DNA from 3 places in the Paenibacillus kyungheensis genome. Region 1 is predicted to be linked to each of the others. Evidence: riboswitches for the same ligand, from Rfam matches in the RefSeq annotation. Region 1 holds a riboswitch; each other region holds the start of a gene.
What was found. A riboswitch is a leader RNA that binds a small molecule or an ion and turns the genes downstream of it on or off. The one in region 1 is predicted to bind S-adenosylmethionine.

Region 1 (4,843 bases):
ATCCATCTCCCATCATAAAAATCAATACTCCGAGATATCCCCATACTAATGTTTTGGGAATCCCTATACGATCTAATACGTTCATGACATACACTCCTTTTTCAACTTTACTGGTAAGCTACTGTTCTCAAATACTACTTTCAGATGAAGAAGTCGTTGTCGCAGACTCCGCTAATTGTAATTGTGCAAAAAAGAGCTGCGCCTTATGCCATTGTTGGTAATCTTTTTGCAATGCCTCAGAAGATTGTGGTTGAAATGTAGTGATCTGTTCTGTCTGAGTAGACTGTATATCCAAAGCTTCATTACAGATATAAGCTGCTCCTACAATCGAAGCATGTTCAAATCCTGTGCGGATACGGATTTCTTTACCTAATAGATCAGCAATACTTTGAATAAGTGTACGGCTCTGTAGTCCTCCTCCACATGCCCAAATATACGGACGATCCAGCAAGACCACCTGTGCCAATTGATCGAAATTCACTTTGATAGAAAAAGCAATCTCGTGTAATGCTGATCTGACAAAATGAGCCCGGCTTAATTGATCTGACAGCGGAGCATCGAATAGAAATCCGCCACGTACCCGCGCATTTTTGGCAGAAGATAAATAAGAACCTAATGCTGCTACACATTGACTTTCTTCCAGTTCATTCATCTCTTGCTCCATCATGGCGTATCCTTCATTGGGATAGAAAATAGATTGCAATTTCTGATAGTTCAGACCGGTGATACCTGGATTCGTTTCGATCAAAAATTGATGTGGTGTTGTATACGCATTAATCCAAGCTTGTGCTGATTTATCTGTTGTAAATGTATCTGTAATCTTAGCGATAGGTGTAGTTGTACCGGATACAATAACAATATCTTCTGCTCCTGCACCTGTACTATGGATAGCCAATTGCGTATCCCCGCCACCTACGATAACAGGTGTATCTACAGGCAAGTTCAATTCTGCTGCTGTACCCGATGTTAATGTCCCGAGCACGCTACCTGAAGGTATTAATGAAGGCAACACTGTTGGTGCAATGCCAAAGGTGTGACACATTTCTGTAGACCAATCACTATGTTCTACATTATAGAGAAGAGTCTCACATGCTTGAGACGGTTCGTAACTTAACACACCACTAAGCGCATACGTTACCCAATCGCTAATACTGGTAAAACGATTCAATCGTTGATACTGCTGAGGATGACGCTCCCGTAATCCGACTAATTTCATTGCTGAAAATAAAGCAGACGGTGCTCTGCCTGTGATCGGATAAATAGAAGCTTGGTCGCTATAGTGTTCTTCCCACTCACGTCCCCGATTATCAATATTCGGTAATCCTAGATAAGATTCACCTGCTTCATCAATCAGTACGATACCTTGACGCTGGCTCGTTGAAGTGACAGCGATAATCTGAATATCAGGAACGTTAGATAGTGCTACTTTAGCAAGCCCTGCAATCTGTTCCCACAGTACTTCCGGTATAAAATGACGTGCATCTGGATACTGATTGTCATTGTGATACAAAATATCAGCTCGCTCAATCGACAATACGTTACCGTTGATATCGACAACAGCTACACGAGCATTACCGGTACCGATATCAAAGACTAGATAGGCTTGTTGTGTCATCGTTAATATCCTCCAAAATCGCTTTATTATAAAGTACTTTCACTGCGGTGTTATGATGCTCAAACCACTCTATGAGTGCCGTATTCATAATTTCTACATGATGATCTTCAACTTCATAAGTGGCACCTGCTAAATGTGGAATTGCTAAAACATTTGGCAATGAAATCAGTTCATAATCTTTAGGAAGTGGCGGTTCTTGATCAAACACATCGATAATCGCTCCACGAATCTGATTTTGTTGTAATTGTTCAACCAGTGCATGATGATCTACTACTACAGAACGGGCAGTATTTACAAAAATGGCGTCTTTTTTCATTGATTGCAATAATTCTGTACCGATTAATCCTTTGGTATCTTCGGTTACAGGTAAATGAATCGATACAATATCGCTTGTAGCAAATAACTCAGCTAACGATACTTTTTGATCACGCGGATCAGGGCTGGTTACATAGGGATCGTAATAACGAATATCACAAGGGAAGCTCCGTAGTATGCCTGCTGTACGCTGGGCCACTGCTCCAAAACCAACCATACCGACTGTTTTGCCAGCCAGTTCATTGCCTTTAAACTTGAGATAAGCAGTTAAGCTACCACTTTGCCATTCCCCTGCTTCTAACCATTGACTGGATGAAATAATACTGCGTAAAAAGGTAATTAGACTACCGACTACCATTTCAGCTACAGCTTGTGCATTACGTGCTGGCGTATAGAAAACAGGAATACGACGATCTGTAGCTACAGGTACATCTACATTAGAAGGAGTTCCTCGACAGACACCGATAAATTGCAATTGAGGTACAGCTTTAATCACCTTTTCAGTAATTTGATCCAATTCTGCAATAATCGCATCTGCTCCGGTTGATTGTAATAAAGAGATTAATTCATCTTCTTGATAAGCTTGCCCATGATCTTTCCAGCAACGGTAAATGACTTCTCCAAACGTATCTGCTAGTTGTTGACGACCTTGCTCATGATAAGGGGCAGTAATTAATATTTTCATTATTCAATCTCCTTTGGTACACTTAGGTGCAGTGTTATTTAAGTGAAGCTTTAAAGTAAGAAAGTGACTTGATATAGAGAGTTCTTGGTTTGCTACTAATAACGTCATCATTTGACAATATAATCAACTGACTCACCGACAATATACAAAAAACCTCTTTCCCACATCAAGGAAAGAGGTTCGCTATCTATTCATTATAATATTCAAATCATACGAATAAAATAATGCAATAATTCATCCTGCTTTCCTATCTCCCAAGCGATTCAAGCTTGCTGGAATTGGCACGTTTTTGCCGAGGTTTCATAGGGCCAGTCCCTCCACCTCTCTGGATAGAAAATCTAATGTATGTAGTTGTCGAAAAAAACTTGCAAATCGATATCAGACACGATAAGGTATAAAACATCTAAATTTGTCGAATTCGAAATAATTTTCTTTATTCTAATTAAACCTAGTAAAAAAGTCAACATTAAATCTAAAATTTAATTTATGATAGTTTATAACGTATTCAAAGTCTATTTCTGCCATTATTAAGGTATGGGTATTACGAAAGGAGCATGATGTATGTCTAGTTATGTTGATCAACAAGATGGAGTATTTCCTTCAGTCTGCTCGCTCGATTGTCCTGATCAGTGCGGACTGCTTGTTCATAAAGAAAAAGGTAAAATTATCAAAATCGCTGGAGATCCTAATCATCCTGTTACCAAAGGGAACATCTGTAACAAAGTTCGTAATATGACAGAACGTATCTATGATACTAAGCGCCTGACTACTCCGCTCAAGCGGATCGGAGCAAAAGGCGAAGGTCTTTTTGAACCTATTTCTTGGGAAGAAGCGATTACTACAATTACTTCCAAGTGGAAAACATTAATATCCACTTCCGGCCCTGAAAGTATTCTCCCGTATAGCTTCTATGGCAATATGGGCAATCTATCTGCTGAAGGGATGGATCGCCGCTTTTTCCACCGGATGGGGGCAAGTCTTTTAGAGCGCACCATTTGTACAGCCGCTGGTTCAGCAGGTTATAAATATACAATGGGTGGCAGTATTGGTACCGATCCTGAAGATACGGTAGATACAAAGCTATTTATTTTCTGGGGCATTAATGCAGTTAGCACTAATATGCATCAAGTGACTTTAGCGCAACAAGCTCGCAAAAAAGGCGCTAAAGTTATTGTGATCGATGTGCACAAAAATCAAACTGGACGATCTGCGGATTGGTTTATTCCGATTTTGCCAGGAACAGATAGTGCACTCGCTCTAGGGATGATGCATATTTTATTTGCTGAAGACAAAGTGAATGAGGATTTTATGAAGCAATATACAGTAGGACACGAACAATTGCGTGAGCATGTAAAGCAATATGACCCTGCTACTGTATCCACAATTACAGGCGTGCCTGTCGATGATCTATATCAATTAGCTCGTATGTATGGCGATGCTAGCCCTGCTCTGATTCGTATCGGAAATGGTCTACAACATCATGATAACGGCGGGATGAATGTACGTACGATTGCCTGCCTACCTGCTATCACAGGACAATGGTTAGTACGCGGTGGCGGTGCTATTAAGTCTAATACGTTCCAACTAACATTTAATGAAAATGCATTACAACGTCCAGACTTATTGGCTAATCGCAATACTCGTTCTTTTAATATGAATCAATTGGGACGGGTATTATTAGAGGAGTCTGAACCTGTGCAATCGCTATATGTGTACAATTCTAATCCAGCAGTTGTGACTCCAGAAGCTACGCTTGTCAGACAAGGATTAGCACGAGACGATTTGTTTACTGTTGTGCACGATCTCTTTTTAACTGAAACAGCTAAATATGCAGATATCGTTTTGCCAGCAACATCTGCTTTTGAAAATACCGATTTCTATGCTTCGTACTGGCATCATTATATGCAGATTCAACAACCAGTTGTTGCTCCATATGGAGAAAGCAAATCCAATACCGAAGTATTTCGTTTGCTTGCTAAGACCATGGGTTATGAAGATGAAGCATTACAAGATAGTGATGAGCAGTTAATTCGGCAAGCGCTGGATCATCCTGCTAATCCTGCACTGAAAAATATTACGTATGATTCATTAGTTCAGCATCAATATGTCAAAGCAGATCGACAATATATTTTCCCGGATCGTCTGCCTACACCAAGTGGCAAAATTGAACTATATTCAGCCGATATGGAACGTGATGGATTACCACCACTACCAACCTATACACCACT
Region 2 (4,843 bases), 500 kb from region 1:
ACCTAATTGTCTAGTGATAAAAGCCGCATCCATCGGTGTAAATTTAAAGTTTTTAGGATTAGCTGTAATATCTTTTACAGAAGAAGTGATGTTTGTTTTGTCTTTCAATTCAATCAATCCATTGTTAGCCAACAAGATCAAAGCGCGTGCTCCATTAGATACTTCGTTAGGGATTGCGATATTTGCACCGTCTGGCAATTCATCGATTGATTTATATTTTGTAGAATATGCACCGAAAGGCTCGATGTGTACTGGTTGTACAGCTTTTAAAGTCATACCACGAGATTTGTTTTGCTCTTCAAGGTAAGGCAATGTTTGGAAGTAGTTTGCATCTAACTGTTTGCCATTCAATTGAACGTTAGGTTGAATATAATCTGTAAATTCGACAACTTGTAAATTTACGCCTTCTTTAGCAAGTGCAGGTTGAATATGTTTTAAGATTTCAGCGTGAGGTACAGCTGTTGCGCCTACTTTCAATGTTACGGTTTCTGCTCCGCCTTCTGTTGTTCCTGTTGCCGCTGTGTTGTCTGCTGCTTTGTTACCGCAAGCAGATACGATAGCAACCAACATAATACTTAGCAAAATCAAAGTCCATTTTTTCATCTTCTCTACCCCTTTATTGGTTTTGGATTGGTATACGTATATGATACAAATGCTGAATATTCGTGATTATCTATTATCATATAAATATTCAGCAGAATAACTACTCTGTGCTCAATCTCTTTTGTATTACCGATTATCTTCTCGAAAAATGAACCACTAGACGATCACCAAGCATTTGTAGAATTTGAACAATAATAACCATGATGACTACAGCCACTAGCATAATCGCTGTATCATAGCGATAATAACCATAGTTGATTGCAAGTGTTCCAAGTCCTCCTGCACCAATCATCCCTGCCATCGCTGTATTAGAGACTAGCGCAACAACAGTAACGGTTAAGCCTGCTAATAGCCCTGGCATTGCTTCGCGTACAAGTACGCGCGTTATAATCTGCCACAAGGAAGCTCCCATCGCATTCGCTGCTTCAATTACACCACGATCGACTTCACGAAGTGCAGTTTCGACCAATCTAGCAAAAAACGGTGCGGCAGCGATAACTAATGGTGGGATCGTTCCAAGTACACCAATCGTTGTTCCTACTAGAATTTGCGTTAATGGTAAGATCGCCACAATCAGTATAATAAATGGAACCGAACGCAAAATATTAACGATAAACGCGATGACTGCATAGAAATAACGCACCCATGCTACAGTAGAACGCCCTGTAATAAATAACAAAATGCCTAATGGCAATCCTAGAATTAATGTAAATAATCCAGAAGCGCCTACCATTTTGAGTGTATCTAAGGTCGCTGTACCGAATTCATTCCAATCAATTTGTGAGAAATCTAATTCACCCATCAGTTGATCACCTCCACATCGAGACCTTCAGCGGTCAATCCATCGAGTGTACGCTTAATATCTCCTTCTGTTCCTTCAAAGCGAACAATCAACTGTCCATAAGGTACATTTTTTAACGTTGAAATCGTTCCTTGCAAAATAGCAAAATCGACTCCAGTTTGACGTACCGTTTGCGAAAGGATCGATTCATACGTTTTATCTCCTAAGAAAGACACTTTGACAGTCAATGAATTAGGAACATTTGGTGCTGTCCATGAAGTAATTAGTAATTCAGCATTATTAGACTCATTTAAAATAAAATCACGTGTCACTTCATGCTGTGGCTTCAAAAAGACATTTGTTACAGGACCTTGTTCTACAATACCACCCCGATGAATAACAGCTACTTTATCACAAATGCTCTGAATAACATGCATTTCATGAGTGATTAAGATGATTGTTAAGTTAAAGCGCTCATTGATATCGACCAGCAATTTTAAAATCGAATTTGTAGTCTGAGGATCAAGCGCAGATGTCGCTTCATCACAAAGCAATACATCAGGATCACTAGCTAACGAGCGAGCAATGCCGACACGCTGCTTTTGTCCACCTGATAATTGAGCAGGATATTTATTGGCATGTTGCTCCAATCCAACTAGAGCTAACAATTCTTTCACTTTTTCTTTAATGTTGCGTTCCGGTGTTTTGACTAAGCGCAAAGGAAAAGCGATGTTCTCATACACTGTCGCTGAAGATAATAGATTGAAGTGTTGAAAAATCATACCTATTTTGCGTCGTCTTGCTTGTAAGCGCGCTTTGTTCAGCTTGGTCATTTCCACACCATCGATCCATACTTCACCAGAGGTTGGACGTTCTAGTAAATTAATACATCGAATCAATGTACTTTTACCTGCACCGGAGTGACCGATAACGCCGAAAATCTCGCCTTTGTCTATTTTCAAATCTATACCGCTTAACGCAGGGCTTAGATTTTTCCCTTTACCATACGTTTTAGTAATACTTTTTAATTCAATCACAGATAGGTGCTCCTTCCTTGTACTTCTTCATTCCTGCATTCATATTACATTAATCATATATAAACCATCGAATAAGTCGGATATATTCTCGCTATCATATATGTCGGTATTCACTTCTCTCTTCTTTATACAAAAAAAGAACCCTTTCGCAGAAAAGGGTTCTCTATTATTAGAGATACTTCCTTCTCATCTGCCAAAATCGCCATGTACCAATTGCACACGCCATTTTGAAGGAATTAGCACCATGACATTTTGGAAAACTACGTAATAGTTATTCCAAAATCGGTTGCCGGGTTTCATCGGGCCAGTCCCTCCACCACTCTCGATAAGAAAATATGAAAAATTCGAATGAAAATGAAAATCTTTTCTCAGTATAGTGAACTTCACACTCTTTGTCAAAGCAAAAATGAATATTTCCTAAGGAAATTAGAAATTTTTCATCAATTGTTCATCTGACGCAATCTCTTGGATGTATATTCACTTTTTGTTGCTATCTAAATAGTTCATACGGTTATACATTTTGCCCTAATTTGCCACGTGTACCACGACTTAATTGCCATACACGCACACTCATATAACATAACACACCGAACAAAATCTGAATCAACAACGTATGCAACATACTGGAGAAGAAATACCACTCAGGTATTTTCATCGTTACAATATTCAACATACCACTTAGAATCTGCATGATAATAAATACAATCGCAGTCACTCCAAGCTTACGAATACCTGGATTATACGGATGACGACGGTAGGCATAATGCGCTAGTACTGCAATAACGATTAACAAACTATAAGCGGCTACCCGATGGAAAAATGCTACCGCTACCCCACCGGATAATTCAGGTAAGATAGAACCATTACATAGTAATACGCCAGAACACCCACCTCTAGAATCGGTATGTGTGACAAAGGCTCCTGTATATACCACCATGTATGTGTAGATAGTTGCGAACCATGTTAGATTACGCATTCCTTTACTCACCGGTGGTTCATCTGGAATCGGTAAATCACCTTTTTGCTGATCCATCCGCCTTGCACCAAGCGCCATCATCGACGAACTAGCAAAAGCGATCATTGCAAATCCGAAATGTAGTGCCATGATTGGAGCAGATTGTGAAAATACAACTGCTAATGCACCCATAACGGCTTGTACCAAAACAAATAGCAATGTTAATGATGCATATACTTTAAGCTCACGATGCTTATTAAAAAAGATAAATCCGATAAAAGAAAATAATGCTGTTAAGCCTGCCAGAGCACTAATAGCTCGATGCGAATACTCAATCAATGAAGAAATCGTATACGCAGGTACAAATTGGCCATGACATAACGGCCATTCATTTCCGCAACCGAGTCCTGAACCTGATTTGGTTACTACAAGTCCTCCCATTGTTGCTAAAAACATAACAACACAGGTGACAAAGCTCAACCATTTTAGATGTGTAGTTGTTATTCTGAACTTTCTTGCCATTTAGAGAATCACCCGCTATTTTATAATAGTGACATTGTTTATAGTCACTATCTATTATAACGAATCACTAGTAATTACTACCGTATCCTTTGTGACAAAAAATGATCAATATCCACACAATACTATGTAACTAAATTTTGTGAATATAATGAGTTCTAATCTAAATATAAAATTATATATTATTCAGTTTATTTTACTTGATGAGATGCTTAGAAGTATTTCCACTATATCCAGCTTGATCAATATGCCCATCTTTAAAAATAATATAAGAATAGGTAGTGTTAGGTTCATCTTTAAAAACTACATTAGCACCATAAGGCGCATTAGATGATGTAAATGAATATGTACCTTCAACTTTCTCAATATTGTAACCTTTATCATGAACTAAATACGCTTCGATTTTTTGTCCTGCTTCTTTTTTTGTAAATGGATTGCCGTGTAAACCTAAATAAGCAGCGGCTACTCCGACAATAACAAGCACTATTAAAAAACTAGTGATAATCATTACTTTTTTTGACATGATATCCACCCACCTCCTGAATGTATAGTAACAAATGAAAAGATAGGTAAGCAAATATTGACATAATTTATTCGTATTTGAAATCTACATAAAGCTAAAATAAAAAAACTTACAAAGACAGCTGTTTAAAGCAGATCTTTGTAAGTTTTTGCTTATAAATATAGACGTACTATAGAAATCTAAATTGTTATATTTTCTTATTGTAACAAAGTCTTTTTATTCCGCTGTTGATGTAGCTAATGTCTCATAGACAGCAACGGCGCGATCCAAAAACTGCTCGATTTCTTCGCGAGATTTGCGTGCTTTGTTGACGAAACGTACTAATTCTTTGCCGTTCGCATAAGCTACAAAGCTAGGGATACCCAAGATGTTCTGTTCTTGACTCACATCGCCTGTTGCTTCTACATCTACCTCTACAAGCGTTA
Region 3 (4,843 bases), 2.1 Mb from region 1:
GTCAATATGACGGTCGATTGCATTTTGAACCGAAATTACCACCAAGCTGGACAGAGTACTCGTTCCGGGTACAATTTCAAGATCGCCTTGTCAATGTAAATGTAGAAGGCAACAAAACAACGTATAGCCTTGTTCGCGGAGAACCGTTAACGATAGAACATTATGGACAAGAATATGTAGTCGCAATGACACAGCCACTTGAAGCGAACAATCGTGATCTGTGTGCAATAGTATTTGGCTTGGAAGGTGTAGTTATTCCGGTTATTGATGAAGAATCAGAAACGATTGAATCCGCAGAATTGTTGCCAGGTGTAGAAGATTTACTACAACATTTTGCTGATCATAATATCGCTGTTGTTTTGGCATCTCACCGTAGTGATGCAGAAGAAGTGGTAGAAAAATTAGGAGTACGACAATATTTCAACCGCATCATTACATCGGATGATGTAGAGTTCAGTAAGCCTGATCCTGAAATATTTATCAAAGCAGCTAATGCAGTCAATATTCATCCTTATCACACGATGGTTATTGAAGATTCTACCGAATCGATCCAATCTGCCCGTCAAATCGGAATGAAAACGATCGCTGTAAGTTCACTAACCCGAATCGATAGTGCACACTTTACAGTACCCGGCTTAGACGGACTAAACCTAGAAACCATGATCCGCTGGATGCAACTTCCTTGATTAAGCGCTTGGCACCATAAGCGCGACCTATAGCACTTGGCAATATAAGTGCGACCCGTAAAATAAAAAAGTGATTTTTGCTTTAGCAAAATATCTTACCATCAGCACTTGGCACCATAAGCGCGACCAAGTGAAATCAAAAAAAGCTGTCCTTGTTCATCAATTGACGATGAATAAGGACAGCTTTAATCTTTTCAGATCCAATCTTTTTTGCGGAAAGTGAAAAACATAGTCAAACCTAGCGTAATCATAATCCCGATCACCAGTGGATAACCGAAACGCCAATGCAATTCAGGCATATCTTCAAAGTTCATTCCATAAATACCAGTAATTACAGTCAACGGCATAAATATTGTTGTGATCGCTGTAAATACACGCATGATTTCATTCGCACGATTAGAGATACTGGACTGATAAGCTTCTCGTAAGTTACCCATCAGATCGCGGAACGTATCAAACATCTCAGATACTTTAACCGCATTCTCATATACGTCACTGAAATATTTTTGCAATTGATCATCGATCAAACGGAGGTCTTTTTTATTCAATGTATTGATGACTTCACGCTGAGGTCCCAATACACGTTTGAGCCATAAAATTTCGCCACGCAAACCAATAATTTCGTTCAGATGCGATTTTTTGGTATGCATCAATATATTTTCTTCCAGTAGTTCGATCTGATCTTCGATCCGGTCACCGACAGCGAAGTAATTATCAACGACAAGGTCAATTAACAAATACATAAATTTATCAGCACGACTCACTTCTTCTTCCCATAAAATCGGTTTGAGAACACGCAATTCATTAATTTTCTGCTTGGTCACTGTAATAATATAATGCCGTCCTAGAAAAATATTCAAGGCGCGCAAAAAAATCTCTTCGTTATCAAAACGAATACTGTTGACTACAATAAAATAATGACTTTCATAAATTTCGATCTTAGGACGCTGTTCTTCTTCACTCAAGCAATCTTCTACAGCCAGATCATGAAGCATAAAAAGTGGTTGTAGTTCAATCAAATCTTCCAAATCTGCGTCTATCCAATAAAATCCTTCTTCAGGTGCTACCAGTGTGTCGGTAATATTTTCTACTGGAGTAAATGCTCCAGCATTGACGTGCCGAACTTTCATTGTGTTCTACTCCTTTATTATGAAATGAGCAGGGAAAGAAGCGGCAACCGCACACTTGTTTACAAAGCTTCGCTATAATTTATGAAAAACGGAGAAGATTTTTCAATAATGGCGCGTTACTCCAGTGCCCTATGGTTGTCGTTTGTTTCCTGCAATTTGTCCATCCGTCCTGCTGCCAACTGGGCCTCGGGTCGCCTTCCATTTTGAAATTCACCTCTTTTTGATTTAGATATTTATGAAAACTATGAAAAAACGTCAAATACTTGTTAAGTATACCGTGGTCGTGGAAGCCTTTCAAGCTTAAATAAGAAACCTCTTTTTAAATCAACCAATATAGTTACCAACAACTTATTTATCGGTTCAATCTAATACATTTTTCACAGCACTTGACGGCAGACCGTAGAATAGTATAAATTATGGTATAAGAAAAGTATCAAAACATGTTATTTTAAATTGAATAAGCAAATCTTATCAAGAGCAGGTGGAGGGACTAGCCCGATGAAACCCGGCAACCGGCGGTATAACCGCACGGTGCTAATTCTTGCAGAGATATAAGTTGATGGATCATTCTAGACTTAATATCTGCTGACAGATGAGAGAGGCGTCTATTATATACGCGAACATATCGCAAATGACCTTTCTCAAGTATCAGGAGAAAGGTCATTTTTGTATATACTTATAATGAACCTTTCTCCTGAAATGATAAGAAATACACACATCCAAGGAGTGAACGAACATGCCAATTAAGATTCCGGATAGCTTACCTGCCAAAGAAGTATTAACTGGAGAAAATATTTTCGTAATGGATGATAGCCAAGCATTTCAACAGGATATTCGTCCATTGCGAATTGCTATATTGAACTTGATGCCTACTAAAGAAACAACCGAAACGCAGTTACTACGCTTACTCGGAAATAGCCCGCTTCAAATTGATATCTATTTGCTACATGCACAATCCCATACTTCCAAAAATACATCGACTGAATATTTGAACTTATTTTATAAAACATTTGAAGAAGTCAAACATCTACGCTTTGATGGTCTGGTTGTGACAGGCGCTCCTGTAGAAACAATGGACTTTGAAGATGTGAACTATTGGGAAGAGATTCAAGGGATTTTTGATTGGAGTAAAAAGAATGTTACTTCAACCATGCATATCTGTTGGGCTTCACAAGCAGGGCTGTACCATCATTTCGGTGTTCCCAAAGTCGATTTGCCTGAAAAGTGTTTTGGTGTATTTCCACATACTTTAAATAAAGAAAATGTAAAATTGTTACGAGGATTTGATGAGTTGTACTTTGCGCCTCATTCCCGTCATACCGAAGTACGTCATGAAGATATTGCCAAGATTCCTGAACTGGAGATTTTATCAGAATCGGAAGAAGCAGGAGTATATCTAGCCGCTACTAAAGATGGCAGTCAAATTTTTGTGACAGGGCATTCTGAATATGATCCATTGTCATTAAAATGGGAATATGAACGTGATATCGCTAAAGGAATGGATGTCGCACCGCCGAAAAATTATTTTCCTAATAATGATCCATCGCGCACACCGCCTTCTACATGGCGTGCTCATGCCAACTTATTATTTTCCAACTGGTTAAACTATTATGTATACCAAGAAACACCATATGATTTGGAAAGTGCCAAAGCTGAAGCAGGTAATTACTGTATCTAATTTGAGATCAACCCAATCGATTGTTATTTCAGAGGAGGAATTATAGTATGACGGATCATCATTCAAGCGAACGAACTCTTAACATTGAAAGCAAATTGGCACAGATCGGTTCGATTAATGAACCGATAACAGGGGCAGTTAATTTTCCGATTTATCAATCAACTGCCTTCCGTCATCCCGCTCTTGGTAAAAGTACAGGCTTTGATTATATTCGTACAACCAATCCAACTCGGGCTGTACTAGAACAAGCGGCGGCAGCATTAGAATCAGCAGATGCAGGATTTGCCTGTAGTTCCGGTATGGCTGCCTTACAGACCATTTTTGCGCTTTTCGGTCAGGGAGATCATCTGATCGTATCGCTTGATCTGTATGGTGGCACATACCGTCTGTTGGAGCGTATTTTATCCAAATTTGGAGTAACTGCTTCTTATGTAGATACCAATGATCTAGAAGCGTTAGAAAAAATAGTTCAACCAAATACCAAAGCTGTATTTATCGAGACGCCAACTAATCCGTTAATGATGGTTACTGATATCAAAGCAGTAGCTACTTGGGCGAAAAGCCATCAGTTGCTGACGATTGTTGATAATACGCTGTTGACTCCTTTTTTCCAGCGTCCGATCGAACTGGGAGCAGATATCGTGATTCATAGTGCTACCAAATATCTAGGTGGACATAATGATGTGTTAGCAGGATTGATTATGACCAAAGGGGAAGAATTATCCGCTGAAATGGCTTTTCTGCACAACTCTATCGGAGCCGTATTGTCCCCAACCGATTCGTATCAATTAATGCGTGGAATGAAAACATTGGCATTGCGGATGGAGCGTCATGAATACAATGCTACAGCAATGGCAAAACATTTGGTAGATCATCCGCAGATTGCAGAAGTGTTTTATCCTGCACTACCGGATCATCCGGGATATGATGTCCAAAATCGCCAATCTAGCGGAAATACAGGTATCTTTTCGTTTAAAGTGAAAGATGCGCGTTATATTGAACCGATTTTACGAAGTATTCAATTGATTGCTTTTGCTGAAAGTCTAGGGGGCGTTGAATCATTAATGACGTATCCAACCGTACAGACACATGCAGATATTCCAACTGAGATTCGTGAAGCGATTGGTGTCGATGATCGTCTATTGCGCTTTTCTGTAGGAATTGAGCATATTGATGATCTGATCGCTGATCTTGATCAAGCGCTGGAAGTAGCACGCCTTGAAGTAGAAGGAGCGTGATCGATAATGACTTATTCTTCAGATCGTCAAGCTTCACGCAAAATAGATACCAAACTGATTCACTTTGGTGCTGAAATCGACAAAACAACAGGTGCATCCAGTGTACCGATC

Region 2: another riboswitch for S-adenosylmethionine. It lies ahead of PQ456_RS17995 (methionine ABC transporter ATP-binding protein); the one in region 1 lies ahead of PQ456_RS15785 (2-hydroxyacid dehydrogenase).
Region 3: another riboswitch for S-adenosylmethionine. It lies ahead of metA (homoserine O-acetyltransferase MetA); the one in region 1 lies ahead of PQ456_RS15785 (2-hydroxyacid dehydrogenase).

The regions. Positions count from the first base shown of each region.
Region 1 is NZ_CP117416.1:3,689,515-3,694,357, forward strand. It holds gene PQ456_RS15775 (MFS transporter) at 1-85, opposite strand, end outside; gene PQ456_RS15780 (FGGY-family carbohydrate kinase) at 128-1,615, opposite strand; gene PQ456_RS15785 (2-hydroxyacid dehydrogenase) at 1,587-2,615, opposite strand; SAM riboswitch class I at 2,860-2,951, opposite strand; gene PQ456_RS15790 (molybdopterin oxidoreductase family protein) at 3,177-4,843, shown strand, end outside.
Region 2 is NZ_CP117416.1:4,191,215-4,196,057, forward strand. It holds gene PQ456_RS17985 (MetQ/NlpA family ABC transporter substrate-binding protein) at 1-603, opposite strand, end outside; gene PQ456_RS17990 (methionine ABC transporter permease) at 737-1,405, opposite strand; gene PQ456_RS17995 (methionine ABC transporter ATP-binding protein) at 1,405-2,421, opposite strand; SAM riboswitch class I at 2,605-2,753, opposite strand; gene PQ456_RS18000 (COX15/CtaA family protein) at 2,933-3,898, opposite strand; gene PQ456_RS18005 (DUF3139 domain-containing protein) at 4,092-4,418, opposite strand; gene PQ456_RS18010 (thioredoxin family protein) at 4,635-4,843, opposite strand, start outside.
Region 3 is NZ_CP117416.1:1,549,589-1,554,431, forward strand. It holds gene PQ456_RS06775 (HAD-IA family hydrolase) at 1-686, shown strand, start outside; gene corA (magnesium/cobalt transporter CorA) at 881-1,816, opposite strand; SAM riboswitch class I at 2,282-2,415, shown strand; gene metA (homoserine O-acetyltransferase MetA) at 2,553-3,494, shown strand; gene PQ456_RS06790 (aminotransferase class I/II-fold pyridoxal phosphate-dependent enzyme) at 3,542-4,732, shown strand; gene PQ456_RS06795 (trans-sulfuration enzyme family protein) at 4,739-4,843, shown strand, end outside.